DNA from 4 places in the Mesorhizobium sp. 131-2-1 genome. Region 4 is predicted to be linked to each of the others. Evidence: predicted binding sites of a transcription regulator. Region 4 holds the regulator's gene; each other region holds the start of a gene.
The links. The regulator HrcA, encoded in region 4, represses chaperone genes, less so after heat shock. The targets are predictions, from matches to a motif close to GTTAGCACTCNCNNNNNGNGAGTGCTAAC.
Positions count from the first base shown of each region.

Region 1: a site for HrcA is predicted at 4,113-4,141, ahead of JG743_RS24380 (co-chaperone GroES). Genes of this name have one in related genera too.
Region 2: a site for HrcA is predicted at 5,680-5,708, ahead of groES (co-chaperone GroES). Genes of this name have one in related genera too.
Region 3: a site for HrcA is predicted at 3,782-3,810, ahead of groES (co-chaperone GroES). Genes of this name have one in related genera too.

Region 1 is NZ_AP023247.1:4,969,940-4,977,153, forward strand. It holds gene JG743_RS24340 (ATP-binding protein) at 1-779, opposite strand, end outside; gene JG743_RS24345 (response regulator transcription factor) at 763-1,428, opposite strand; gene JG743_RS24350 (hypothetical protein) at 1,499-1,798, opposite strand; gene JG743_RS24355 (ester cyclase) at 2,040-2,426, shown strand; gene JG743_RS24360 (DUF3168 domain-containing protein) at 2,429-2,836, opposite strand; gene JG743_RS24365 (hypothetical protein) at 3,078-3,293, shown strand; gene JG743_RS24370 (DUF1488 family protein) at 3,419-3,685, opposite strand; gene JG743_RS24375 (hypothetical protein) at 3,682-3,945, opposite strand; gene JG743_RS24380 (co-chaperone GroES) at 4,194-4,556, shown strand; gene groL (chaperonin GroEL) at 4,599-6,224, shown strand; gene JG743_RS24390 (hypothetical protein) at 6,314-6,703, shown strand; gene JG743_RS24395 (hypothetical protein) at 6,807-6,971, shown strand; gene JG743_RS24400 (LysR family transcriptional regulator) at 7,020-7,214, opposite strand, start outside.
Region 2 is NZ_AP023248.1:46,205-53,418, reverse strand. It holds gene JG743_RS33030 (DUF932 domain-containing protein) at 1-813, opposite strand, end outside; gene JG743_RS33025 (MucR family transcriptional regulator) at 1,319-1,774, shown strand; gene JG743_RS33020 (DUF982 domain-containing protein) at 2,560-2,805, opposite strand; gene JG743_RS33015 (DUF982 domain-containing protein) at 2,831-3,151, opposite strand; gene groL (chaperonin GroEL) at 3,525-5,153, opposite strand; gene groES (co-chaperone GroES) at 5,210-5,524, opposite strand; gene JG743_RS33000 (hypothetical protein) at 5,853-6,200, shown strand; gene JG743_RS32995 (usg protein) at 6,223-6,492, shown strand; gene JG743_RS32990 (DUF982 domain-containing protein) at 7,111-7,214, shown strand, end outside.
Region 3 is NZ_AP023247.1:4,314,382-4,321,595, forward strand. It holds gene JG743_RS20820 (TetR/AcrR family transcriptional regulator) at 1-154, shown strand, start outside; gene JG743_RS20825 (LysR family transcriptional regulator) at 161-1,057, opposite strand; gene JG743_RS20830 (SDR family NAD(P)-dependent oxidoreductase) at 1,156-1,929, shown strand; gene JG743_RS20835 (hypothetical protein) at 1,926-2,777, opposite strand; gene JG743_RS20840 (class I SAM-dependent methyltransferase) at 2,845-3,639, shown strand; gene groES (co-chaperone GroES) at 3,871-4,167, shown strand; gene groL (chaperonin GroEL) at 4,237-5,892, shown strand; gene JG743_RS20855 (TadE/TadG family type IV pilus assembly protein) at 6,166-7,214, shown strand, end outside.
Region 4 is NZ_AP023247.1:785,224-792,437, reverse strand. It holds gene rph (ribonuclease PH) at 1-371, opposite strand, end outside; gene hrcA (heat-inducible transcriptional repressor HrcA) at 515-1,597, shown strand; gene JG743_RS03750 (hypothetical protein) at 1,693-1,890, shown strand; gene JG743_RS03745 (PQQ-dependent sugar dehydrogenase) at 2,014-3,363, shown strand; gene JG743_RS03740 (LysE family translocator) at 3,470-4,087, shown strand; gene cysK (cysteine synthase A) at 4,280-5,260, shown strand; gene JG743_RS03730 (glutathione S-transferase family protein) at 5,392-6,021, shown strand; gene JG743_RS03725 (RNA polymerase sigma factor) at 6,024-7,214, opposite strand, start outside.

The DNA of each region.
Region 1 (7,214 bases), 2.6 Mb from region 4:
TTGTTGTTCTCGATCAGCGCATTGGTCTCGTTGGCGAGCGGCTCGATCTCGGCCGGGAAGCGGCCGTCGAGCCGCTGCGCGGTGCCCTCGCGCACCATGGCCAGCGCGTTGCGCACCCGGCGCAAGGGCTGCAGGCCGATCAGGATGGCGATGGCGTTGATGGCGATCATGCCGACGCCGAACAGCGACAGATAGGTGAGCAGCCGGCGCTGGAAGCTGGCGATCTCCTGCTCCAGCTCGGTGTGGTTGCCCATGACGCGGAAGCGCGCGGCGCGGTTCTTGGCATCGAGCACGAATTCGCTCTCAAACACTTCGAGCTCCTCGCCCTCGATGCCTTCGGTCGCGTAGCTGCGCTGGAAGTTCGCGTTGAACGGAACCTCGGCGACGGGAGGCGACAGGACCGACGTCGTCATCGAGGAGGAATGGATCTCGCCATGGACGCCCTCGGAGGCCGGCTCCACCGACCAGTACCAGCCGGAGTTCGGCTCGGAAAAGCGCAGATCGCCAAGGTCCGGCGCGCCGGTGAGCGCCCCATTTTCGGAAATGCCGACCGAGCCGATCAGGTTGAACAGATGCGCCGACAGCAGGCTGTCGAAGCCGCGCTCGCTCGCCTGGCGGTACAGCGTGGTGATCAGGGTGAAGATGACGACCAGCGTCAGGATCGCCCAGATGGTCGAAAAAGCAATGACACGGAAAGCCAGCGAGCGCGGCCACAGCCGCGCCGAAAAAGGCTTCCTTGCGATTGTAGCGAGCGGTTCCGCCTTACGCCTCCGGCTCACGCATTCGGTAGCCCATGCCGCGCACGGTTTCGATCATGTCGATGCCCATCTTCTTGCGCAACCGGCCGACGAAGACCTCGATGGTGTTGGAATCGCGATCGAAATCCTGGTCGTAAAGATGCTCGACCAGTTCGGTGCGCGACACCACCTCGCCCATATGGTGCATGAGATAGGCAAGCAGGCGAAATTCGTGCGAGGTCAGCTTCAGCGGCACGCCGTCGACATCGGCCTTGGAGGCCTTGGTGTCGAGGCGCAGCGGCCCGCAGGTCAGTTCCGACGAGGCATGGCCGGCGGCGCGCCGGATCAGTGCCCTGACCCGCGCCAGCACTTCTTCGATGTGGAAGGGTTTGGTGACGTAGTCGTCGGCGCCGGCGTCGATGCCGGCCACCTTGTCGCTCCAGCGGTCGCGCGCGGTCAGGATCAGCACCGGCATCTTGCGGCCGCCGCGGCGCCAGCGCTCGACCACGCTGATGCCGTCCATCTGCGGCAGGCCGATGTCGAGGACGACGGCGTCGTAGGGCTCGGTGTCGCCGAGGAAATGCCCTTCCTCGCCGTCGAAGGCGCGGTCGACGACATAGCCGGCATCGATCAGCGCATCCGACACCTGCCGGTTGAGATCCTTGTCATCTTCGACGACGAGCACACGCATGCCGGAGTTCAAACCTCTTGACGTTCAGGGCAGATATACAGCGATTCCAACAGCTTGGGAAATTTCGATATCAATTCAGCGGAACGACGATCTCAGTGCGGCGCGGACGCTGCCCGTCCTTGCCGGGCACCAGCACGACGATAACGCAGACCGCCTGGCCGCCACGCGTGGCTTGCGAGGCCTTGGCCAGCGTGCCGCCATTCTGCGCCGCCACCTGCTGGCCGATCGCGTAACAGTCCGATGCGGCGACCACAAAGGGCTGCGTATCGTCAGGCGCGATGGCCGGAGCCGACATCGCCTGCGACGCGAAAAGACCGGCCGCAGCAAGCGCCAGTGTCGCGGTTCGGAAATGGGAGCGAAGCGTTTTCATGGTGAGCGTTGTAACGCATCGGTGCTGAACGTGAAATGAACGGTGAACGCTCGAAAAACCATGCCCGCAGACACCCCCTGAAATGCAATGCCGAACCGATTGCGATCTCGCCGTTCCCCCTCAGGCCCGACCCCGGACTAATAGCTGGAAAACCGCGGTCACGGCTAATTGTTTCGTGTGTGCAGAACTTTCGCGTTGCCCCGGGTAGGATGCGAAGACCCGATCAGGAGAGGAGCAGGCGATGCGACGTGGTGAACTTGCCGGGCTTTACCGCGGCTACATCGCCTGCCTCAACGCCCAGGACTGGGCCAATCTCGGCCAGTTCGTCGACGAGGAGGTGCGCTACAATGGCGAAACGATCGGACTGTCGGGCTATCGCCGCATGCTCGAAGGCGATTTCGAGGCCATTCCCGATCTCCGCTTCACCATCGGGCTCCTGGTCAGCCAGCCACCGCGCGTGGCTGCCCGCCTGCATTTCGATTGCAGGCCCAAGGGCACGCTGTTCGGGCTGAAGGTGAACGGCAAGCGGGTTCGCTTCGCCGAAAACGTCTTCTACGAATTCCGCGACGCGCGGATATGCGAGGTCTGGTCGGTCATCGACAAGGCCGAGATCGCTGCACAGCTCTAAAGTCAGGCATCTTGCCTCGTGATGGCGCGGAAGCGCAGCAGCCCATGATGCACCGCCAGGTCCTCGTCATAGCGGGCCTCGGCGAACTCCAGAGACAGGCGTGTTTGGCCGTGCGGACCGATGGACAGCGCCGCTCCGGCGAGACGCGCCTCGATGCGGTCCATGATGAGGCGGGTTTCGGTCTCGCCATGGGCTTTCGACCAGACATGCAGCGTGACAAGCTGGTCGGCGTCGTTGTCGGCGCCGGTGTCCAGATCGAAAGCGCTGGTATGACCGCACGTCACATAGGGGAAGGCAGCGTTACCGGTTGGCCGCTCAAGCAGGCCGGCGCCGCCCAGCAGCGCGGTCAGCTTCGTGTCGCTCTTCAAACGCTGGAACAAGGCCTGCAGCAAATCGTCGGGCGCCGTCATGGTCGTCTCCGCTCGCCTGTCATGACTTGACCAAACCTCTACGCCGTCGGCAGTTTCGCTTGCAGCGTAGCTACCTACAAGTACCTGCGCCAGATCACGAGGCCGTCAATGTAGCGGCCTTTCGCGCCAGGACACTTTTCAAGGATACCGACCAGCCAGTTAATTTACTTTGGCATGCGAGGCGTTTGAAAAACGGTGATATGAACGTGCCTCGTTTCTCTGGACATTCGAGGTCATTTTCGTGCGCGAGCCATCGCTGCTGCCTGTTTTTGGAAAGCTTGGGGTCAAGCCACCGGCCGTGATTGTGGCGGCGCCGATCACATCGAAAGTCATGCACAAGATGCCGAACCGCATACGGGAGGCTCTGTCCCAACACGGGGGCTTGGCCTTGAAGCTGTCCGTGCTGGTCTGGACTATCCTCGTCCTGGTGGCAGTGTTCTTCATATCGAAGGCTTGACGGCGGGGAACGCCAGACCGAAGAGATGCGCGACCAGCAGAACCGCCGCGACGTCGAGCGTCGAGCAAACGCGGACCGCAAATCCTGACGCCGGCACGGCCCGCTGGCCATTACGACAATCGCATTCAGCCGAAATCGGCGGCGGTCAGCACATACATGCTCCTGCGGGTGCGGGCATAGGCCTTGCTGGCGACGTCATGGATGGAACCGGAAGCCGTATCGAAGGCCGCCAGATACGCGGCTTCGGCGGTCGCCGTTCCTGGCGGCGCATTGGAAATGGCATTCGCGGCGACCGAGAAGGAAATCTGGAACATGCCGTCATGGCCGACGAAGCGAATTCGTCTGCCGGCCTCGTCATAGCTGCGGCTTCGGTTGGGGAATGTAAGGCTCATGACTTTACCTCCGTCGAAGCGGTCTTCTTCACCGCCCGCGGTGCCCGCTTCTTTTTCGGTGTGGGGTTCAGGGCTTCGGCAACACGGTCGGCCTCCTCCTTGGCCAGCCGCAACTCCCTCAGCCGTGCCGTCTTAATGATCCTGGCCTTCGCCTCGGACAGATACTCGGCCGTCGCCTTGTTTCGCTCCACCGTCTTCTTCTGCCTTTCCAGGAAGCGGGCCTCGGCCTTTTCCATGATGCTTTGACTGGCTTCGCCCATCGTCGAAATCTCCCTTTGCGGCTGCCGCCGTTAAAATGAATTCACTTGTTAAGATAGCTATCCATAATTGGAATTTCAATTTTTGAAATATTTGGAGCCGGTCGCGTTTTTAGAAATCCGGTGGGGAAATAATACTTTTCAATATTTGTGATGGCCGGGGAATAATTTTTGGCACTCCTATCTATCGAGTGCCAATCGGTCTATAAGAAGGACGTGGCCGCCTGTGCCGGCCCCAGAAAGAAGTTTCCATGAAATTCCGGCCACTCCACGACCGCGTCGTCATCCGGCGCGCCGAAAGCGACACCATATCCAAAGGTGGCATCATCATCCCCGACAATGCCAAGGAGAAGCCGCAGGAAGGCGAAGTGATCGCCGTTGGCCCAGGCGCGCGCGACGAAAGCGGCGCGCTGATCGCGCTCGACGTCAAGGCGGGCGACTTCATCCTGTTCGGCAGATGGTCGGGCACTGAGGTCAAGCTCGATGGCGAGGATCTTCTGATCATGAAGGAAGCCGACATCATGGGCATCATCGACAAGAGCGAGATGAGCATCATCGGCAAGAGCGAGATGGGCATCATCGACAAGACAAAGGCCGTCAAGAAGGCCGCCTGATCGGCGGCGCTGCTTGCCCCAACCAACCGAACTGGAAAAATCATGTCCGCCAAGGAAATCAAATTCTCCACCGATGCCCGCGACCGCATGCTGCGCGGCGTCGAGATCCTCAACAACGCTGTCAAGGTCACGCTCGGCCCCAAAGGCCGCAACGTCATCATCGACAAGGCCTACGGCGCGCCGCGCATCACCAAGGACGGCGTTACGGTCGCCAAGGAGATCGAGCTTGCCGACAAGTTCGAGAACATGGGCGCGCAGATGGTGCGCGAAGTGGCCTCGAAGACCAATGATCTTGCCGGCGACGGCACCACCACCGCCACGGTGCTGGCCGCATCTATCCTGCGCGAGGGCGCCAAGCTGGTCGCTGCCGGCATGAACCCGATGGACCTCAAGCGCGGCATCGACCAGGCGGTTGCCGCAGTGGTCAAGGAAATCCAGGCGCGAGCCAAGAAGGTCAAATCGTCGAGCGAGATCGCGCAGGTCGGCACCATCGCCGCCAATGGCGATGACACCGTCGGCGCCATGATCGCGAAGGCGATGGACAAGGTCGGCAATGACGGCGTCATCACCGTCGAGGAAGCCAAGACCGCCGACACCGAACTCGACGTCGTCGAGGGCATGCAGTTCGACCGCGGCTATCTCTCGCCCTATTTCGTCACCAACGCCGACAAGATGCGCGCCGAGCTGGAGGACCCCTACGTCCTCATCCATGAAAAGAAGCTCGGCAATCTGCAGGCGCTGTTGCCGATCCTCGAAGCCGTGGTGCAAAGCGGCAAGCCGCTGCTGATCATCTCAGAGGATGTCGAAGGCGAGGCTCTTGCCACGCTGGTCGTCAACAAGCTGCGCGGCGGCCTCAAGGTCGCGGCCGTCAAGGCGCCGGGCTTCGGCGACCGCCGCAAGGCGATGCTGGAAGACATCGCCGTGCTCACCGCCGGCCAGATGATATCGGAGGATCTCGGCATCAAGTTGGAAAACATCACCATCGACATGCTTGGCCGTGCCAAACGCGTGCTGATCGAAAAGGACACCACAACGATCATCGATGGCGCCGGCACCAAGGCCACCATCCAGGCGCGCATTCAGCAGATCAAGGGACAGATCGAGGAAACCACCTCCGACTACGACAAGGAAAAGCTGCAGGAGCGGCTGGCGAAACTCGCCGGCGGCGTTGCGGTCATCCGCGTCGGCGGTGCCACCGAGTCCGAGGTCAAGGAAAAGAAGGATCGCATCGACGATGCGCTGAACGCCACGCGCGCCGCGGTGGAGGAAGGCATCGTTGCAGGTGGCGGGGTGGCGCTGCTGCGCGCCAGGTCAGCGCTCAGCGGCCTGACCGGCGCCAATGCCGATGTGACGGCCGGTATTTCGATCGTGCTGAGGGCGCTGGAGGCGCCGATCCGCCAGATCGCCGAGAATTCCGGCGTCGAAGGCTCGATCGTCGTCGGCAAGCTAACCGGCAGCAAGGACCACAATCAGGGTTTCGACGCCCAGAAAGAAATCTATGTCGACATGATCAAGGCCGGTATCGTCGACCCAGCAAAGGTGGTGCGGACGGCACTTCAGGATGCCTGTTCGATCGCCGCCCTGTTGATCACCGCCGAAGCCATGATCACCGACATTCCGGCCAAGGACGCAGCGCCGTCCCCCAATGGCGGCGGCATGGGCTACTAACCAACTCCCCTGCCGGAAACAGATCTGCAATGCCCGGCGCCGGCACGTCGGGCGACTGATCCGAACACAAATCAAAAAGGAACTGTTCCGTGGCCACACAAAGCAGCAAGCCATCTCTCGCGCGTCGATGGGAAGACTACCAGCCGGGCAAATCCGCACTTTTCTGGGCGTGCGCGGCGACTGTCGTCGCCACGCTGATCGTCGGTTTCAACTGGGGCGGCTGGGTGACAGGCGGCACGTCGCGCTCGCTGGCGGCAACCGCCGGCGATGTTGCGCGCGGCGAACTGGCCTCGGCCATCTGCGTCGATCGCTTCAACGCTGCGCCCGACGCGGCGGCCAAGCGTGTCGAGCTCAAGGCCCTGACCGACAGCTACACGAAGCGCCAGTTCATCGAAAAAGGCGGCTGGGCAACCATGCCCGGGAAAACCTCTCCGGACAGGCTCGGTGCCGAAAGCTGCGCGGTTGCTGTCGCCGCCTGAAGTTATCGACCTATCCGAAGCGCAAGACCTCTTCACGAGAGCCTGAAAGGCATGGGCCGGGGGATCCTCCCCGGCACAGCCCGATGGCAGGGAGATCGCGACAATGATTACGTTCGTGCCGAAACCAAGTGCCATGCCGGCGAGCGAACCAGCCGAGGAAAGCCGCTTCGATCGTATTCGCCGACTTGCCGCTGAAAAGCACAAGAAATCTGACCCGGGCACGATACGCCGCGACCCGCCGAAGACAGGGGACAAGCGCCCCATGTGACGACTGCCGATCCTCGGCAGCCGCCATGCAATCGACGGCATCAATCGCTCATCGCGCCTCGCCGCTGATCAGCGCGGCATGGTCCTTGATGACGGCGGTGACAAAGCGGATGACGGCCCGCACCGGCGCTTCGGCGCCGATTTCGCGGCGGTAGACGAGCGAGACGGCATGGCTGCCGAGAATGTCGGGAGCGAGCCGCACCATGCGTGGTTCCGCTTCGGCCAGCATGCACGGCATCGCCGC
Region 2 (7,214 bases), on a different replicon from region 4:
ATTTCGATTCTGGCACACTGCGCGCAGATAGAAGCTGGCGATCCCGAGGGTGCGGGCTCCGACTTCGGAATTCCAGCAGTAGAAGCCGCGGAAATAGAGATCCGGTTCCCCATTCGGCAACCGCCCGGCCTCGATCGGGTTCAGATCGTCGACGAGGAACACGAAGACATCGCGATCAGACGCGTAGAGCGTCGTGGTGTCCCAGGAGATGTCGACGTGCGGATTGTATATTCCCGTTGACCAGTCGAGCACGCCGGGTACTTTCCAGCGCGTGTCGCCGGTACCGTTGCCGGCGATCTTTTGCACGGCGTCCACCAGCTCCGAGTCAAATATTCTGCCGTAATCAGGGCCTGTTACAGCTCGCAGTTCGAGGCGTCCGTTCTCGATTTCCAGCGTCTTCACCTGCTCGGCACGGTGATTGAGGAGACCATGCTGAAGGTTGATCGCTGCGAGCGGAGCAGGAAGCTGGCGAAGATAGGTGGCCGGCGCGCCGACCAGGCTGGCTAGTTGGCCAAAACTCCAATGGGTGGGGGCAACTGGGGCCGACGCATCGGGTAGCATTAGCCTCAGGCGCTCCGGGTCGTCGCGGCTGGCCTCGACGCGGATCAGCTCACTTTCGACGACGCGGGTCTTGCTGCGCTCCGATCGGCTCTTCACCGAATTCCGAAGGTCGGTGAGCGATAGGTATCGCTCGTCCGCTGGCCGGTTGAACCATTCTGACGACACGCGGCCGATGCGTTGGCCGCGGCTGACGTCGACCTTGTAACCAGCACGCTCGTTGCGCTGGGGCGTGTGAATTTCCATCTGGGTCATGGGTGTGGCTCCTCGGCGGGCGCCGGGAGACTCTCTCCTGGACCTTCACCCGCCACCGCAACCCGCCCGCACTCCTCCTCTCCCGGCATCCGCGCGCCACCAGAAGCGTCGGCGTAGCGGCAGCGGCCGCGTCAGGGTTGACGCCCAAGACGGAAGGCTCGGGTTTCAGGAACGCTTGCGCCTGAGGTCGGGACCAGCGCGATGGAACATGTCATGCAGGCGGCCCAACGTAACCCCGGGCATTTCGAGAAATTACCTCAATCGTAATTACCCGATCGGTTCAGCACAGTACTACCAGGCAAGCGGCATCATTAACTGGGTGGCACGCCTCTATGACGGGGAAGGGATCTGTCCCACCGAATAAATACGCGCGCAAAAGTCGAGACGCATCGCTGTTAACCGCAGCATCGCAAAATGCTGCCGGGGATTCATTGCTTCTACCGACAACCACCACTATGAAGCAGCACTTCGCCGACTGTCTTTCAAGCTACTCTGGAGAGTTTTCATGACAGAAGAAGCCGACAACAAAACCGACGTCCTCATCGAGTTCACCGCTGATGTCGTCTCAGCCTATGTCTCCAACAATCCGGTCCCATTGGGCGATCTCCCCGCCCTGATCGACCAGGTGCACGCAGCACTGAAAGGCACGATCGGCAACGTTTCCGCAGAAATGCCGGAAGCGCAAAAGCCTGCGGTGCCGATCAGGAAGTCGGTGACACCGGACTACATCATCTCCCTTGAGGACGGCAAGAAATTCAAGTCGCTGAAGCGCCATCTGTCGACCCACTACGGACTGACGCCGGATGAATATCGCGCCAAATGGGGTCTCCCGGCTGATTATCCCATGGTCGCGCCGAATTACGCCGCCGCGCGCTCGGCATTAGCCAAGACGATGGGGCTCGGCCGCAAACCGAAAGCGGCGGAGCCGACGAAGCGGGTTCGCAAGAAGGTCGCAGCTTGATCAGGCAATCGAGCCTCGCTCTGGAGGAAGGCGGGGACCCCCGCCTTCCGTTTCAAGAAGTTCCTTTATCTCCACGGAATTCGCAACGCCTTGCAGCAATCTGCTAACCCGCCCTTGCAGAACACCCAGAACTTACCATGGACGCCGTAGCGTATGTCTAAATATGAGCCTGCGCTAATATCGTGAACGAAAGGTGAATCGCGCTTGTGCGCATCTGGAACTTCGCTCTCGTGTCACGGTTCCAGAGCGGCTGAACGAGAGGAGGACAACCATGGTTTCACCACACACCCTGAAGGGCATAGGTTACCTTGTGTCGACAGGCAGCGTGGTCTTATTGGCGATCGTCAGCGGGAAGAGCGCATCTCAAGATTTTTGGGTGGCAGCCTGCCTAGTCGGCGGGGCCGCCACATCAATGATTGGCATGTGCTTCCGTTGGGCGTCTTATGTGATCGAGAAACGCCAAGGGGCTGCGACCTGAATTCGTCGATCAGCCTCCGGCTGCCGATCAATTAATATGCAACATTGCCGCCGCCGTTACGTGGATTCGGCCACAGGTGGCACATGAGATCCATGAGGTTCCGAGGGAGGAAACGGAACTGAGACCTGCTGAGTCAGTTGTCGGAAAGATGGGTTCTCGACCCTGGATTTGCCTAACTTTGGCAGGGCCAGGCGTCGCTCGATCCTAGCAACAGTCGAGCGCAGGGTTGCGGTAGCGGTAGCACGAATGTCACGCGCGTTCCGACCTCAATCAGTTACCATAGAGAATGCGTCGTTGCTCGCAATCGTCAGGTCTGGATCAGACCGGCGCGACGCGCCGCCTTCAAGAAGGCCCTTCTTGCTTGTTGCGGGCGCCGCCAACCGTCCAGGGAATCGCGGCAAGTGCGGCAGGCTGCTCGATAGCTTGGTCCTCTCGCCCATATTGGCCATTGGTCGTGAAGGCACTCGAGCGCTTCCCAGGAACTGGCAACGATGCGCTCCCTTGCGGGCTTCACGCGAAGTCTCACTGGTTCGGGAAATCGAACATCCCTCATGGTTTTCTCCGCTCGCACGGTTCGATCACATCGAGTTGTTGTAATGGCCTCCTGAAGCGACGCCCAAGGCACCGACTGCGTTAGCCGCGACGACGTCCCCTGCGGCCGGTACAAGCAAATCCATGCGGCGGGCGAAGGCAACAAAAGTGCTACGAGCGGTTTCGGCATCCACATCGCCGGCAAGGGCTGCCCGACAGGCATTGAGCGCGATCCCATGAGCAGCGTTTCGCTTCGATGGCGGCCATTCATCCAGCAGGACGAAGGCGTCCTGTACACTTTGAATGTCGGTCGGAAACCCAAGACCCACGAGCACCCTTACGGGATGCTGAAACTGGTTGTGTTCCATGTTCTCCTCCGTTTCACGTGTTTAGCTCAATCGATCGGAAACCTTTCCCACGGCGCGTGGTCGACAGGTTGCGTGCGTCGCGGCTTAGCCTACCTAACTCCCGTTTCCAGGAGGGCCTTTGCCGTCGGTAAGATTCCGCGCGGCCAGAAACATCACCGTGTATGCTGCTTTGCGCCGATCCCAACCCGCGGCCTCCGCTCTGTCGAGCAACTCGACCAGTATCGGGTCAAGCGCAACCTTCAGGTCTGCTTCGTAGTTCAGATCGGTGGCCGCGCGTGACGGCGGGGGGATTACGTTCAAGTTTATCACGTTCATGGCCTTACCATTTGTCAGGGTGTCCGCGCCCACCGGGCGCGGACACCGCTGCGTTTCCTCAGAAGTCCATGCCGCCAGCCGGCATTGCCGGAACCGCGGGGTCCTTCTTCGGCTTCTCGGCAACCATCGCTTCCGTCGTCACCAGCAGGCCGGCAACCGATGCCGCATCCTGGAGCGCGGTCCGCACCACCTTCACCGGGTCGATGACGCCCTCGTTGTAGAGGTCGCCGAACGCGTTGGTCTGTGCGTTCCAGCCCCAGCCGAACTCCGGTTTCTCACGCAGCTTGCCGACGATGATCGAGCCTTCCGCGCCGGCGTTCTCGGCGATCTGGCGCACGGGCGCCTCGATCGCGCGGCGCACGATCTCGATACCGTGTTTCTGGTCCTCATTCTCGGCCTGCACGCCGTCCAGTGCCTTGGCGGCGCGCAGAAGCGCCACGCCGCCACCTGGCAACACGCCTTCCTCAACCGCAGCGCGCGTCGCATGCATGGCATCGTCGACGCGGTCCTTGCGCTCCTTGACCTCGACCTCGGTCGAGCCGCCGACGCGGATGACGGCGACGCCGCCGGCGAGCTTGGCCAGCCGCTCCTGCAGCTTTTCCTTGTCGTAGTCGGAGGTCGTCTCCTCGATCTGCGCCTTGATCTGGCTGACGCGACCCTGGATCTCGCTCTTCGAGCCGGCGCCGTCGACGATGGTCGTGTTCTCCTTCTCGATCACCACCTTCTTGGCGCGGCCCAACATGTTGAGCGTGACATTCTCAAGCTTGATGCCAAGATCTTCCGAGATCGCGGTGCCGCCGGTGAGGATGGCAATATCCTCCAGCATCGCCTTGCGGCGGTCGCCGAAGCCCGGCGCCTTGACGGCGGCGACCTTGAGGCCACCGCGCAGCTTGTTGACGACCAGCGTCGCCAACGCTTCGCCCTCGACATCCTCGGCGATGATCAGCAGCGGTTTGGACGACTGCACGACAGCTTCCAGCACCGGAAGCAGCGCCTGCAGATTGGACAGCTTCTTCTCGTGGATCAGAACATAGGGCTCTTCCAGTTCGACGCGCATCTTGTCCTGGTTGGTGATGAAATACGGGCTGAGGTAACCACGGTCGAACTGCATGCCCTCAACGACTTCCAGCTCGGTCTCGGCGGTCTTGGCTTCCTCGACGGTGATGACGCCCTCGTTGCCGACCTTCTGCATCGCTTCCGCAAGGAAGCGGCCGATCTCGGCGTCGCCATTGGCCGAGATGGTGCCAACCTGGGCGATCTCGTCATTCTTGGTCACCTTGCGGGCATTGGCCTTCAGCTCAGCCACGACGGCTTCTACTGCCTTGTCAATGCCGCGTTTCAGGTCCATCGGGTTCATCCCCGACGCGACCGCCTTGGCGCCTTCGCGGACGATCGCCTGCGCAAGAACGGTCGCGGTGGTGGTGCCGTCGCCGGCAAGATCGCTGGTCTTCGAGGCGACTTCGCGGACCATCTGCGCGCCCATGTTCTCGAACTTGTCCTCAAGCTCGATTTCCTTGGCGACGGTGACGCCGTCCTTGGTGATGCGCGGGGCGCCGAACGACTTGTCGATGACGACGTTGCGGCCCTTGGGGCCGAGTGTCACCTTTACCGCGTCGGCGAGGATGTTGACGCCGCGCAGCATCTTCTCGCGCGCGTCGGAATGGAATTTCACTTCCTTGGCAGCCATTGGATCACTCCTTCAATAGGCAGTTTCATCGAATTGCGGTTGGACCAGCGCCTCGGTCAGGCGGCCTTCTTGACCGCCGTGGCCTGCTCGATCACGCCCATCACGTCGCTTTCCTTCATGATCAGCAGGTCCTCGCCGTTGAGCTTGATCTCAGTGCCGGACCATTTGCCAAACAGGATGCGATCGCCGATCTTGACGTCGAGAGGCGTGAGCTTGCCGCTCTCGTCGCGGGCGCCTGGGCCTACGGCAATCACCTCGCCCTCCTGCGGCTTCTCCTTGGCGGTGTCGGGGATGATGATGCCGCCGGCCGTCTTCTCCTCGGCTTCGATGCGGCGGACCAGGATACGATCATGCAATGGACGGAACGTCATATCGTTCTCCTTCGGGACAAACAGATTTTTGAGGTTCCTCCACGCCGGACCGGCAATATCGGGCCGGCGTGGGGCACCGCGACCCTTTTTCAGGCATCGCGCGTATATCGAGCTAGTTTTGCATTTTTCGGGTTTCAAGGGGTCGCTGGAAAAATTTTGGCACTCTGTATTCAAGAGTGCTAGGGACATGAATTCATGAAGCTATTTTCGCTAAGGGCGCGCGACTTTCAGGTCTTGAAATTCGATCCGAACTCCACGAAATTTTGTGCGATTGGAGTCCCAAGAAGACAACGATGCCAAGGAGATTGTTAGGAAACGGAGACTGTCGATGGAACGAACCTCGTCGAAAAACATCCCCTCGATCGCCCCTGAAACCTCTGATCCTTCGCTTGACCGCCTGCTGTTCCCGGCGCTGCACTTTAGTCACCCCGATGAGGTGGTGGGCGACCGCACACTCGACATTCAGGAAAAGCGCGCCATTCTTGCCTCATGGGCATCGGATGCTTGCGCCGTCGAATCCATGCCTGCGCTGCGAAAACCACCGGGTGCTGCGAGCCCGGTGACGTTTGACGCGATCATGGATGCACTTCGCCGACTGGACGATCGTAGGTCCGAGGCAGGTTGTGACTTCAAGCAACGGCGGGCCCGAGAACGCCCGCAAAGACTTGATGCCTGAACGCGCGCGATAGGAGAAACGCATGGTCAGCAGGGAGTTCCGGCTGCAGGTGGAGGGCTACGGTCTCACCACCGCGGAGATCCACTACCACCTTCCCGATCATCCAAGCCTTCTGCAGCTCTACGTTTGGCAGGAATACGATCTCGCACCGGAATTCCCGACCCTCAAGGGGTTTCTGGATTACTGGGAGCGCGAACTCGAAGGCGCGCTGCATTCCGTGCGCGTCGCCCATCACCGCCTTATCCGGCCTTCCGAATGGCAGGCCGTCGACGGCATCCTCACAATTCAATAGCCAGGCCGAGGCCGCGTCCACCCCTTCTCCGTCATCAGGCTATTGGCCAAGACGGTTGCACCAAAGCCTCTTTGTTGATGCCGATAGCGGTGCACAGCCACAACGCTTCCACTGGATTTGAGGAAACAGACGAACGAGCCTAGCAGAGGTCGCGGCGCCATCTGGACTTCGCGCGACGGGTTCTCCTAGAAGGGAGGCTCGATCTCCGCCCAGCGTCGGTGGTCAGTGCGTCCGCTTTCCCGGGAACTGTGACCGCGCCATTTGGTGGTTGAATGCTGCAGCTTCCTCGGCAGTATCGAACGCCCTTGCAGTCACCGTACCATCATCTGACAGAATGACCGCAAGAAACGGGAATCCGTACGCTGGCGGGTTGTACACAACGTAAGCAGGCTTCGCGCTTTTCATATCCCGATTGTACTGGCCCAATGCGACTTGGCACAAGCGGCAATGGGACACACTCCTTTGTAGTTGCCCGCGTCCGATCATAAAGCTGCTGGCGGCTCGCCATCCCCCTTGAACTGAAAAGAGGTGTTTCCAATCTTTTTCCCAGGTGCCGAGCACGGCTTGCCGGACGTCGAGGCGAACAGAAGCGGATAGATCGCATGGGAACGATTTTCCTTGGAAATCCCGTTTCCGTCCTTGTTTGCCGTGGCGTTCGCCAAGCTCGCAGGCATGGGTTTGCCGGGAACTGACATCGTCGCCCACACGGCGAGGCAGGATCA
Region 3 (7,214 bases), 3.3 Mb from region 4:
CAGGCGCGAGGCGTTCGGCCGCGTGGTGTTTCTCATCTTCCAGCTCGCCGGCGGCGTGGTGCGGCTGGCGCTAACGCAGGATCAAGCGGAAAGCCGGCGCACGATCGATGACTACCGGTCGATCATCCACACGCAGTTGCGGCTGTTTCTTTGACCGGCGTCAGGCATCCAGCTTCGGCGCCAGGATCTCGACCAGCCAGTCGATGAACACCCTGACGCGCGGTGACAGCTGGCGGCTGCGCGGATAGAGCACCGAGATCGGCGTCGGCGCCGGCGGATTGTCGGGCAGCACCTCGACCAGCCTGCCCGCCTTGAGGTCCTCGGCATAGCGAAGCTTGGGCGCCTGGAACAGGCCGAAGCCAAGTCGCACCAGCGTGGCGCTGGTGTCGGAGTTGGCAACGGTGACGCGGGACGGCAGCACCACTTCCCGAACCCCGCCCTCGACCGTGAACTCCAGCGGAATCACCTGCCCGGTGCGCGAGGAGACGAAGCCGATCATCGTGTGCCCGGTGAGATCATCCAGGGAGCGCGGCACGCCGTGGCGCTCGAGATAGGCAGGGCTCGCCACCGTGATCTCGCGGGCGATGCCCAACCGGCGCACGATCATATCGCTGTCGGGCAGCGCGCCCGCCCGGATGACGCAATCGACGCCCTCGCGCACGAGGTCGACCAGCCGATCCCCCTCGCCGATGTGCACGGTGAGGCCCGGATGCCTTGCCAGCAGCGCTGGCAGTTCCGGCAGGATGAAGGTGCGCGCCATATGGCCGTTGACGTCGATGCTGAGCCGCCCGCGAACCTCGCCCGCGCCGAAGCCGCCCTCGGCCTCCTCCACATCGGTCAGGATGCCGAGGCAGCGCTGGTAGTAGGCCTCGCCGTCGAGCGTCGGCGTGACGTGGCGGGTGGTGCGCCTGAGCAATTGCACGCCGAGCCGCTGCTCCAGCTGCTTGATCGACGACGTCGCGCTGGAGCGCGGCAGGCCGAGATCGGCGGCCGCCGCGGTGAAGCTGCGCCGCTCAACGACGCGCGTGAAGAGCCGCATGCAGTCGAGCCTGTCCATACGCCGATTGTTCGCATGGATTGAATAGAGAAGGCAATCTCTGCCCAATTATTCCTGGAAGATAGACGAATATATGGGTGTCATCGCAACCGATGGAGATGACCATGACCAATCCCAATCGCCCCATTGCCCTGATCACCGGCGGCAGCCGGGGCCTCGGCCGCAACACAGCGCTCAGCCTCGCCCGCAAGGGCGTCGACGTGGTGCTGACCTATCGCTCGCGCGCCGACGAGGCGCAGGCGACTGTCGCCGAGATCGAGGCGGCCGGCGGCCGCGCCGCCGCCCTGCGGCTCGATACCGGCGCAGTTTCGACCTTCCCGGCCTTCGTCGAAGCGCTGACCCGCACGCTTCGGGAGACCTGGCAGCGCGACCGCTTCGACTTTCTCGTCAACAATGCCGGTACCGGCCTGCGCAAGGCGATCGCCGAGACGACCGAGGAGGAATTCGACACGCTGATGAACGTCCATCTCAGGGGCGTGTTCTTCCTCACCCAGGCGCTGCTGCCGCTGATCGAGGATGGCGGCCGCATCATCAACGTGTCGAGCGGGCTGGCGCGCTTCTCGGTCCCCGGCTCGTCCGCCTATGCGATGATGAAGGGCGGCATCGAGGTGTTCACGCGCTACCTAGCCAAGGAACTCGCCGTCCGCCGCATCACCGCCAACACGGTGGCGCCGGGGGCTATCGCGACCGACTTCAACGGCGGCCATGTGCGCGACGACGCCGACATCAACCGCGTCGTCGCCGGCATGACCGCGCTCGGCCGGGCTGGCGTTCCGGACGATATCGGCCCGATGGTCGCCTCGCTGCTGTCGGAGGACAATCGCTGGGTCAACGCCCAGCGCATCGAGGTGTCGGGCGGCATGAACATCTAGGTAACCTGGCGGATCAGCTCTTCGAAGCCGTCGGCGAGATTTGAATTGCCGGCGGCGACGAAGCTCGAAAGGCTCCTGGCTCGGCCAGGGGTCTTATTGGCATCGAGCAGCACCGCCCTGCCCTCATGCATGACGAAATCGAATTTCCCGTAGTCGAAGCCAAGTTGGCGCCTTAACGCGCGAAGCTCGTCGGGAACCGGAACAGGTTCGTGGCGGATTGTGTCGTCGCCCTTCACGAGACTTTGCGGCGACACGTGGCGGGTGCAGCGTTCGCGTTCGCCGCAAAACAGCCAGAAGCGGGCTCCAAAGCCGTCCGGCTCCGGTTCGGGAACGAATTTTTCCACCACGAGATCCTCGCGGTCGAACACTGTCGTCGGAACATCGGCAAGCGAGCGATGGACACGATAGCTGTCTAAAGCTTCGAGGCTGGGAAACGGCTCCGGCTTTCCGGCGCGTCGCGACCGCCGGTTCAGCGAGCGCTCACGCGTTCCGAGGTTGTTGAGGCTGCTCTTCACGATGACGGGCCCCTGCCATCCGTCGCCCCTGCCGATCACGGCACCGCTAACGCGACGCTTGGAGATGTCGGCGGCGCCGATGTTGAGGCAGAAGGGAAAGGCGCGCGCGTATTCGACATATTCGGCCGGCGTCACGGTCGCGTCGACATGCAGTACCGCAATGTCGGCTTCCGGCCTGGCCGCCGTGCCGGCAAGGACGCGGACCGAATGGCCGCGCCGCTTCAGTTCTTCCAGCAGGTCGAAGAGCATGTAAGGGCTGTCGCGGCGCAGCAGTAGCCCACGCCGGGTCTGAAACCGGTCGAACTCATGCGTGATGACCGCGATGCGTGACATATGCCCCTTGGTTTCCAAGCGGCCATCAAGTAATCGACACGGTCGCGTGGGAACCGGGGCGTTTTGCATGACGCAGCACTGGAATGCAATTCGCAAGCACTGGCAGTTGCTGGGGCCGCCACTCAGGCCGCCGGCGGAAGCTGTCGCAACATATGAGCGAGAACTTGATCCCTCCGGAGCACATGTCGTTCTGCTCGGCGTGACACCGGAACTCGCCGGCCTCGGCGCGACGATGACGGCCGTCGACGAGTCACCCGAAATGATCGCGGGAATCTGGCCGGGCGACACGACGTCGCGCAGAGCGGTGAACGGCGACTGGCTTGACCTGCCCGTTCCTGGCGCAAGCGTCGATGTGGTCATCGGTGATGGCTGCCTTTCCGCGCTCGCTTTGTCGGTCGCACGGCGGGCGCTGTTCGCGGCAATCGCACGCGTGCTCCGTCCAGGCGGCCGAGCGGGGGCGCGCCTGTTTGCTGGTCCGCAAGCACCCGACGACCCGCATGCGGTACGGGGGCTCGCGCTGTCCGGTGGCGTCTCCACCTTCCATGAGCTCAAATGGCGCGTTGCCATGACCGCGGCCGGCAATGCGCCCGATTATGCTATCCCCGTGAAGACCATCGCGGAACGCTTCGACGCGCTGTTCCCCGACCGCGCGGAGCTTTCAGCACGCACCGGGTGGGAATTGCCGGTCATCGGCACCATCGACGTCTACCGCAACTCTTCGGCCATCTACAGCTTCGCCCCGGCTGACGCGCTGATTGGCGAGGCGCATGCGTTCTTCGACAATGTCGGCGTCGTTCCGACAGGCAGCTATGGCCTCGCCGAGCGATGCCCGTTGCTGGTGCTGCGCTCGCCGAGGCGTTAACGGGCACCTATGAAGTTCCTTCGCGATCCCATCGGCGAAGGACCGCATTCCTCATGCGAATGCAGGCCGGGAAAAATTTCGCGCGGTTCGCTCCTTGCGCGCGCCTTGACTCTCGAAACCCTCCGGCCTATCTCAGCGCCACGTTAGCACTCGCCAATGGTGAGTGCTAACCAAGTCCGGCTTCGCCGGATGGAGGAACAGTTCTCACCGTTCTCATCGAGGAAGACACTAATGGCAAAGTCCAAGTTCCGCCCGCTTCATGACCGCGTGGTCGTTCGCCGGGTCGAATCCGAATCCAAGACCGCCGGCGGGATCATCATCCCGGATACGGCGAAGGAAAAGCCGCAGGAAGGCGAGATCATCGCCGTCGGCTCCGGCGCACGCGACGAGGCCGGCAAGCTCGTGCCGCTCGACGTCAAGGCCGGCGACCGCATCCTGTTCGGCAAGTGGTCCGGCACCGAAGTCAAGCTCAATGGCGAAGACCTTCTGATCATGAAGGAATCCGACATCATGGGCATCATCGGCTGAACATCGGCCTCACCGTCAACTGAATCTTGAATCTGCGGGTTCGACCCGAACCCCTGACAGGAGCTTACAATGGCTGCAAAAGACGTAAAATTCTCCCGTGATGCCCGCGAGCGCATGCTGCGCGGCGTCAACATCCTCGCCGACGCGGTGAAGGTGACGCTGGGCCCCAAGGGCCGCAACGTCGTCATCGACAAGTCGTTCGGCGCCCCGCGCATCACCAAGGACGGCGTCACCGTCGCCAAGGAAATCGAGCTTGAGGACAAGTTCGAGAACATGGGCGCGCAGATGGTCCGCGAAGTCGCTTCGAAGACCAACGACATCGCCGGCGACGGCACGACCACCGCGACCGTTCTCGCCCAGGCGATCGTCCAGGAAGGCCACAAGGCTGTTGCCGCCGGCATGAACCCGATGGACCTGAAGCGCGGCATCGACCTCGCCGTCAGCGAAGTCGTCGTGGCGCTCGGCAAGGCTGCCAAGAAGATCAAGACCTCCGAGGAAGTCGCCCAGGTCGGCACGATCTCGGCCAATGGCGACGAGTCGGTCGGCGCCATGATCGCGGAAGCGATGCAGAAGGTCGGCAACGAAGGCGTCATCACCGTTGAGGAAGCCAAGACCGCCGAGACCGAGCTGGAAGTCGTCGAAGGCATGCAGTTCGACCGCGGCTACCTCTCGCCCTACTTCGTCACCAACGCCGACAAGATGGTCGCCGATCTGGAAGACGCCTACATTCTCCTCCACGAGAAGAAGCTCTCCAACCTGCAGGCCATGCTGCCGGTGCTCGAGGCTGTCGTGCAGACCTCGAAGCCGCTGCTCATCATCTCGGAAGACGTCGAAGGCGAGGCGCTCGCCACGCTGGTCGTCAACAAGCTGCGCGGTGGCCTGAAGATCGCCGCCGTCAAGGCTCCGGGCTTCGGTGACCGCCGCAAGGCCATGCTGGAAGACATCGCCATCCTCACGGGTGGCCAGGTCATCTCGGAAGACCTCGGCATCAAGCTCGAGAACGTCGGCCTCAACATGCTCGGCCGCGCCAAGAAGGTGTCGATCTCCAAGGAGAACACCACCATCGTCGACGGCGCCGGCAAGAAGGCCGAGATCCAGGGCCGCGTTGCCCAGATCAAGCAGCAGATCGAGGAGACCACCTCGGACTACGACAAGGAGAAGCTGCAGGAGCGTCTGGCCAAGCTCGCCGGCGGCGTCGCGGTGATCCGCGTCGGCGGCGCGACCGAGGTCGAGGTCAAGGAAAAGAAGGACCGCGTTGACGACGCCCTGAACGCGACCCGCGCGGCCGTGGAAGAAGGCATCGTTGCCGGCGGTGGCGTGGCCCTGCTGCGCGCTTCTGGCAATCTCAAGGCCACCGGCGCCAACTCGGACCAGGCCGCCGGCATCAACATCGTGCGTCGCGCACTGCAGGCTCCGGCCCGCCAGATCGCGGCCAACGCCGGTGCTGAAGCCTCGATCGTTGCCGGCAAGATCCTCGACAACAAGGGCGCGACCTTCGGCTACAACGCCCAGACCGGCGAGTATGGCGACATGATCGCCATGGGCATCGTCGACCCGGTCAAGGTCGTTCGCACCGCCCTGCAGGACGCGGCTTCGGTCGCCGGCCTGCTGGTCACCACCGAAGCCATGATCGCGGAGGCTCCGAAGAAGGAGTCGGCTGGCGGCGGCATGCCTGGCGGCATGGGCGGCGGCGGCATGGGCGGCATGGGCGGCATGGATTTCTAATCTAGGCTATCCAGCTATCGCATGTGGAAGGGCGGCAGAAATGCCGCCCTTTTTCGTGATCGTTTTGCGCTGTGTCAGCGCAACGCCTCAACGCCCTTGCCCCTGCCCGCTAACTTTTCCCAGGCAAATTGCCAACGAAATCAGCAATTTCGATCAGGCGCCCAGGGTCCAGGCCTGAAATTGTCGGACAATAAATTTTAACACATTCGAGGTTACTAAAGGACTTGAGCACGCCAGGGTTGCTCTAGAGTGTAGGTTCTTCAGGTCAGCCTCATGCAGATTTTCCGGCGGTTTGCGCGTAGCCGCGATGGCAACGTCCTCATCATCTCGGCGCTGGTGCTGCCGCTGCTCATCGGCATGGCGGCGCTGGTCACCGAATATGGCGGCGCGCTCGTCGAGCGGGCCAGCAACCAGCGTGTCGCCGATCTCGCGGCCTTTGCCGGCGCGCTTGCCTACAACGCGACGAAATCCAGCGACCAGATGAAGGCGACGGCGGTCAATGTCGCCGTCCTCAACGGGGTGCCCGCGGCCGACGTACAAGCCTCGCTGGTGACGTCGCCGAAGACCAGCGGCATGAACGCCGTTTCGGTGTCGATCAACACCCAGAAATCGCTGATCCTGGCGCGGGTGCTGCAGGACCGCCAGCAGCTCAACATCCACGCCAACTCGATCGCCGAAGTCGGCGCGGCGGCATCGACGCCCGGCTGCATGCTGGCGCTCGACGGCACCCAGACCGGCATCACACTTTCCGGCGGCACCAAGATCACCGCGCCGAAATGCACGGTCTCGTCCAACAACACGGTGACGGTGCCGTGCGGCACGACCATCTCGGCGATCGGCGTCAACTACAATTCGACGGCGGCGCCAAGCCAGCCCTGCAGCGGCATCACCGGCACGGTCTCCAAGAAGTACACCGCCGATCCGCTGGCCGGCAACACGGCCGTCGCCGCCGCAGTCGCCCGCATCTCCACCGTGGCCGCGCTTTCGGCGACGACCGCGCCGACGGCTCCGACCAGCGTCAGCGGCGGCGATATCGCCTTTGCATGGAACCAGAGCTCGACGCAGAGCCAGGCGACCGCGCTCGGCTGCACGGCCAGCTGGGCGTCATCGACCTCGACCTGGACGCTGAATTGCGGCAGCAAGACCACGGTCAACCTCGGCACCATGACCATCGGCGGCGGCATCAACCTCAACTTCGCGACCAGCGGCGCGGCGACGACCGTCTACAATATCGCCGGCGACCTGACGACCAGCGCCACGACCAAATTTGGTCCGGGCACCTACAATTTCGCCAAGACGCTGACCACCGCCGGAACCACGAC
Region 4 (7,214 bases):
CCGCCATCGGCCTGGATCACGTCGCAGTCGACGGTGATCTGCTGTTCGCCCAGCGCCTGCAGGTCGACCACGGCGCGGAGCGAGCGGCCGATCAGCCGCTGGATCTCCAGCGTGCGGCCGCCCTGCTTGCCGGTGGAAGCCTCGCGGCGCATACGCTCGCCGGTCGAGCGCGGCAGCATGCCGTATTCGGCCGTCACCCAGCCCTTGCCGGAATTGCGCATCCAGGCCGGCACCTTTTCCTCGAGGCTTGCCGTGCACAGGACATGCGTGTCGCCGAACTTCACCAGGCACGAGCCTTCGGCGTGCTTGGAGACGCCGCGCTCGAAGGAGATGGCGCGCATTTCGTCGGCTTGGCGTTTGGAGGGGCGCATCGAGGCCTCTTTCTTCTTTCTTTTGGTTTTCAAGGATTCGTCGGCGGCTTGTAGACGCATGCGGCCCATGGCGCAAAGGAAAATGGACCGGGTTGCGCGGGCACGGCCTAAGTCTATATTTGAGCAGGAGGTTTTTGGCTCGAATGACCAAGGCAGTCGATCCGGCATCGCAGTCGCCCGTGCTCCAGTCGCTCGATATGCGATCGCGCGACATCTTCCGGCGCATCGTCGAATCCTATCTCAGGGACGGCGAGCCGGTCGGCTCGCGCAGCCTGTCGCGCATCCTGCCCTCCTCGTTGTCGCCGGCCACCATCCGCAATGTGATGAGCGATCTCGAGCATCTCGGCCTGATCTATGCCCCGCACATCTCGGCCGGCCGTTTGCCGACGCAGACCGGCCTGCGCTTCTTCGTCGACGCCTTCATGGAGCTTGGCGACCTCTCCGACGAGGAGCGGCGCATCATCGAGGCGCAGGTGCGCGCTTCCGGCTCCGGCGCCACGCTGGAGCATATGCTGACCGAGGCCAGCCAGATGCTGTCGGGCATGTCGCGCGGGGCTGGCCTGGTGCTTGCCGCCAAGAACGAGGTAGCGCTGAAGCACATCGAATTCATCCAGCTCGAGCCGACCAAGGCGTTGGCCGTGTTGGTGTCGCAGAACGGCGATGTCGAGAACCGCGTCGTCGACCTGCCGGCCGGCACCACCGTCTCGCAGCTGCACGAGGCGTCCAACTTCCTCAACGCCCACATCCGCGGCCGTACGCTGGCCGAGGCGCGCGTCGAGATCGCCCGCATCAAGGACGAGACCAGGGCCGCCCTCGACACGCTGTCGCAGGACCTGGTCGAGAAGGGCTTGGCGGTCTGGGCGGGCGCCGAAAGCGGCCTGCCGGCGCGCCTCATCGTGCGCGGCCGCGCCAACCTCTTGGAAAACGTCACCGCCCAGGCCGACATCGAATTGCTGCGCCATCTGTTCGAGGATCTGGAGACGCAGGACGGGCTGCTGCAACTTCTCGACCTCGCCGAGGAAGGTCCGGGCGTGCGCATCTTCATCGGCTCGGAGAACAAGCTGTTTTCGCTGTCCGGCTCGTCGCTGGTGGTGGCGCCCTATCGCGACAAGGACGCCCGCGTCGTCGGCGCGCTCGGCGTCATCGGTCCGACGCGGCTGAACTATGCCCGCATCGTGCCGATGGTCGACTATACGGCGCAGCTTATTTCGCGCATGCTGCGGTAAGGTGCATTGATATTCAGTTGAGGCACCGTGCTCGGCGCGGCCTGACCTGAATCTCGACACACCCTGGAAGACACAGGCTGACGAGGAGAAAAAGAATGGCGCTGGAATCGCTGAAGGCCCAGATCAGCATGTTGCTCGAGGAAATGGTCAATCAGCCCGAGGACCAGCACGAGATACAGGAGCAGCTGCGCGAGAAGCTGCAGGAATTGCGCGCCATGGGCCTGCCGCTGCCCGCCGACCTAGTCGCGCTGGAAAAGCGCCTCGACGATGATTTCTACGCCGAAGGCAGCTGAGCACCCAGGAAACCGGCCTCAAATTCACGTGTGGCGAGCTTCCCTGCGGAACGCCTGTCGGATCTTGCCGTTGTTTGCCCTGCCCTTGGCCGGTCCGTGGCGAGACCAACCCTGGAGGACGGTATGATCCGGTTTGCCTGTCTTGCGGGAGCTGCCGTGCTGGTCGCCACCACAGCGCTGGCGCAACAGGCGGACCAGCCGGTGTTGACCGGCAAGAGGGCCTTCGGCGACTGGAAAGCCGACCGTCCGGGCGTTCGCCGCCTGATCAAGCCGCAGGACCTGCCGGCGCCTTACCTGACCCGCTCGTCATCGAACGGCGCCGGCATCGCCGATCGCCCGGAAGGGGTCAAGCCGCTCGTGCCGCCCGGCTTCTCCATCGAGCTTGTCGCCTCCGGTATCGACAATCCGCGGGTCGTGCGCGCGGCACCCAATGGCGACCTGTTCGTCGCCGACAGCAAGGCCAACCAGATCCGGGTCTATCGCCTCGCCGAGGGCGGCGCGAAGCCGGCGGAGCAAGCCATTTTCGCCGAAGGGCTGACCCGGCCCTATGGCATCGCCTTCTACCCGCCGGGCGACAGGCCGCAATGGGTCTATGTCGCCAATAGCAACAGCGTCATGCGCTTCGCCTATCGCGACGGCGACCTGAAGGCGCAGGGCAAGCTGGAAACCATCGTCCAGGACATCCCCTCCAGCCATCACTGGACGCGCGACATAGCTTTTTCCCCGGATGGCAAGACGCTCTATCTGTCCGTCGGCTCCGGTTCGAATATCGCCGAGGACGTCGGCGCCGAGCCGGAGGGCGGGCTCGAGCGATGGGCGACGTCGGCGCCGCTTGGCGCCATTTGGGGCTCTGAGGAAGGCCGCGCCGACGTGCTGGCCTTCGATCCCGACGGCAGGAACCGACGCAGCTTCGCCACCGGCCTGCGCAACTGCTCCGGCATGACCGTGCAGCCGCAGACGGGCGGGCTCTGGTGCGTCGTCAACGAGCGCGACGGGCTCGGCGACAACGTTCCCTTCGAATATGCCACCACCGTCAAGGACGGCGCCTTCTATGGCTGGCCCTGGTATTACATCGGCGCCAACGAGGACCCGCGCCACGCGGGCGCGCGCCCGGATCTCGCCGGCAAGGTCACCGTTCCCGACGTGCTGATGCAGGCGCATTCGGCGCCGCTCAACATCGCCTTCTATGAGGGAAAGAGCTTCCCGGCCGAATATCGGGGCGATGCCTTCGTCGCCCTGCACGGCTCGTGGAACCGCGGCGTGCGCACCGGCTACAAGGTGGTGCGGCTGAAATTCGAGGATGGCAAGCCGACCGGCGAGTATGAGGATTTCGCCACCGGCTTCGTCATCTCCGACGACGATGTCTGGGGCCGGCCGGTCGGCGTCACTGTCGCGAAGGATGGCGCGCTGATCCTCACCGAGGACGGCAACGGCACCATCTGGCGCGTCACCTATGGCGACGGCCGGTCCTGAGATCGCCGCTCCTGGTGCAACCGAATCCCGCCGCGAGGGAATTCTCCAGGCCCTTGTTTTGTGGCAAAAGGGCCGCTTTCCGCGCCGCCCGCGCCAGGACCAGCCCATGACCCTCACCGGATTCATCGCCTACAGCGCCGCCCTCGGCATCGCCGCCGCCATTCCGGGCCCTGGCGTCACCGCGCTTGTGGCGCGGGCGCTCGGTTCCGGCTTCCGCTCGTCGCTGGCCATGTCGTTCGGCCTGATCCTCGGCGACCTCACCTATCTCACCGCCGTGGTGCTCGGCCTTGCCTTCGTCGCGCAGACCTTCGGCATGGTCTTCCTGGCGATCAAATGGGCGGGCGTCGCCTACCTCGCTTTCCTCGGCTGGCGCTTCTGGACCAGCGGCATCACGCCGGAGACAGTCGAGGCGAGGAAGGGCAAGGGCGGGTTGTTCGCATCCTTCCTGGCCGGCCTGACCGTCACGCTCGGCAATCCGAAGACGATGATCTTCTACCTTGCCATCACGCCGACCATCGTCGACCTGAAGACGATCACGCTGGCCGACTACAGCATCCTCGTCGCGCTCACCGTCATTGTGCTGCTGGTGGTGCTGGTGCCCTATCTGGCGCTGGCGGCCAAGGCGCGCTGGTTCCTGAAGTCGCCGCGGGCGCTCAAGGCGCTGAACCGCACCGCCGCGGGCTTCATGGCGGGTGCGGCGGCGGCGATCGCCGCCCGCCAGTAGAGCGCGCATCTCATCGCGTCGACGTTTCCGCCAATCCATTCCGGAAACGGGCCGATCCGGAAAATGCTTTTCCAGGGCGGGAGCGTTTTCAGCACGCGCCCCACTCGGATATTTTCGGCCGGCAGCCTATCTTGCGCGTTTGAAAGCCCTATTCTGTCGCTGAATGCAATTGCCTGATCTGGGAGCGAAACAATGAACAAGCCCGTCACCTCCGCGCGCGTGCCCGGCCGCGGCCGCGTCTTCAATTCGATCACCGAGACGATCGGCGACACGCCCCTGGTGCGGCTCGACAAGTTCGCCAAGGAGAAGGGCGTCGTCGCCAACCTCCTGGCCAAGCTCGAATTCTTCAACCCGATCGCTTCGGTCAAGGACCGTATCGGCGTCGCCATGATCGAGGCGCTGGAAGCCTCGGGCCGCATCGCCCCCGGCAGGACCACGCTGATCGAGCCGACCTCCGGCAACACCGGCATCGCGCTTGCCTTCGCCGCCGCCGCCAAGGGCTACAAGCTGATCCTGACCATGCCGGAGACCATGTCGGTCGAGCGGCGCAAGATGCTGGCGCTGCTCGGCGCCGAGCTGGTGCTGACCGAAGGTCCCAAGGGCATGAAGGGCGCCATTGCCAAGGCCGACGAACTCGCCGCCACCTTGCCAGACGCCATCATCCCGCAGCAGTTCGAGAACCCGGCCAATCCGGAGATCCACCGCCGCACCACGGCCGAGGAGATCTGGAACGACACCCAGGGCGAGGTCGACATCTTCGTCGCCGGCATCGGCACCGGCGGCACCATCACCGGCGTCGGCCAGGTGCTGAAGAAGCGCAAGCCCTCGGTCCATGTCGTGGCCGTCGAGCCGGAAGCCTCGCCGGTGCTGTCCGGCGGCCAGCCCGGCCCGCACAAGATCCAGGGCATCGGCGCCGGCTTCGCGCCGAAAATCCTCGACACCTCGATCTATGACGAGATCGTCAGGGTCTCCAATGAGGATTCGGTCGCCAATGCGCGTCTCGTCGCTCGTCTCGAAGGCGTGCCGGTCGGCATCTCGTCGGGCGCAGCACTCCAGGCGGCGATCGTCGTCGGCTCGCGGCCGGAGAACAGGGGCAAGACGCTGGTCGTCGTCATCCCGTCCTTCGCCGAGCGCTATCTGTCGACCATCCTTTTCGACGGGCTGGGGGCGTAAGCAGCCTCGACGAAGCCTCGCGGCACGCTGGACCGCTGAAAAAACCCCTGTGGCGTCCGCGCGCCGCTTGAGCGCCGCGCGGCTTCCGGTGCAAATCTGCCCGGCCCCCTGGGGGTGGTTGGGAGAGATTCATGTACAGACTTTACACGCGCCCCGGCAGCGGCGGCTTCGTCGTCGAGGCGGCGCTGGCATTGACCGGCGCGCCATTCGACCAGATCGACGTGCCGAAGAAGGACCCGCCCGACCAGGCCTTTCTCGACATCAGCCCGTTGAACCAGGTGCCGGTCCTGACCTTGCCGGACGGCCAATCGATGACCGAATCGGCGGCGATCTGCATCCTGCTGGCCGAGCGCCATCCGGAGGCCGGGCTGGCGCCGGCGGCGGGCTCGGCCGCGCGCGCCGACTTCCTGCGCTGGATGGCCTTCATGTCGTCGGTCCTCTACCCGGCGGTGCTGCGCTTCTTTTATGCTCGTCGCTACACTGCCGACGCGGAAGGCGTGAAGGCCGTAAAAGAGGCGGCAATCACGGAGATGGATCGCGGCTTTACCGTACTCGACAAGGCCCTTGCCGGACGGGATTGGCTGGTCGGCGACACGCTCTCAATCGCCGACATCTATCTAGTCATGCTGGTAGCCTGGCATCCCGACGTCGAACGGGCTCGCACGGCCTGGCCGAATGTTGAGCGCCTGTGGGGCAAGCTGCGCGACGATGCGCTGATGCGGAAACTCAATGCATCGCACGAGATGTGGCCGGAAAACTGAACTCAGTTCCGGGTGAGGTTTGCTCGCTTTTCCTGCAGGAAACGGCGCACGGCCGGGTCTCGCTCGAGGCCAATCGCTCGATCATAGGCCTCGACAGCGTGGCTGGTGTTGCCGAGCCTGGCCAACAGGCCCGCGCGGGCAGCCCAGTAGGGCTGATAGTCATCCAGCCGCTTGTCTTCGCCCAGCACGTAGAGCGCCGCCAGTCCCGCCGCGGCACCCTCGTCCTCGGCGATCGCCACGGCGCGGTTGATCGCCACCACCGGCGAGCCGGCGACGGCCAGCAGCGCGTCGTAAAGCTGGCGGATCGCCACCCAGTCGGTGCGGCCGCCTCGGCGCCGCGCCGTGTGGGCGGATTGCACGGCCGCCTCCAGCTGGTAGCGGCCGATCAATCCCCTGGCGGCGGCGGCACCCTCGAGCAGGGTTTCCGCCTCGTCGATCAGCGTGTCGTCCCAGAGCGCGGTGTCCTGCTCGGCAAGCGGCACGAAGTCCCCTTCCGGGCTGCGCCGCGCCGCCCGCCGCGCCTCGGCAAACAGCATCAGCGCCAAAAGCCCCACCGCCTCCGGTTCCTCCGGCATCAGCGAAGCCACCAGCCGGCCGAGCCAGATGCCCTCGGTGGCGAGGTTGCGGCGCCGCGTCTCGGTGCCGGCCGGATCGGTCCAGCCCTCGGCGAAGGCGGCGTAGATCGCCTCCAGCACCGCGTCCAGCCGCTCGCCGAGCTCGGCCCGCTCCGGCACGCGGAACGGGATGCCGATCTCGCGGATGCGGGTCTTGGCGCGCACCAGGCGCTGGCCCATCGTTGCCGGCGAGACCAGGAAGGCCGAAGCGATGGCCGCCGCGTCGAAGCCGAGGACGGTCTGCAGGATCAGCGGCGCCCGCACGCTGGCCTCGATGGCCGGATGCGCGCAGGCGAACATCAGCCTCAGCCGCTCGTCCGGTAGCTCTTCGTCGGTCATGCGGGCCTCCACCTCCTCGGCGATCAGCTTGAGATGATCGCGTGCCGCCTCGCTTGTCTGTCGCCGCCGGATCGCGTCGACGCCCCGCCGGCGCGCCACCGCAAGCAGCCAGGCCTCCGGCTTTTCGGGCACGCCGGTCTGCGGCCAGCGCTCCAGCGCGGCCGCGAAAGCATCCGCAAGCGCGTCCTCGGCGCCGGCGACATCGCGCGTGCGCGCCGCAAGAAAGGCGACCAGCTTGCC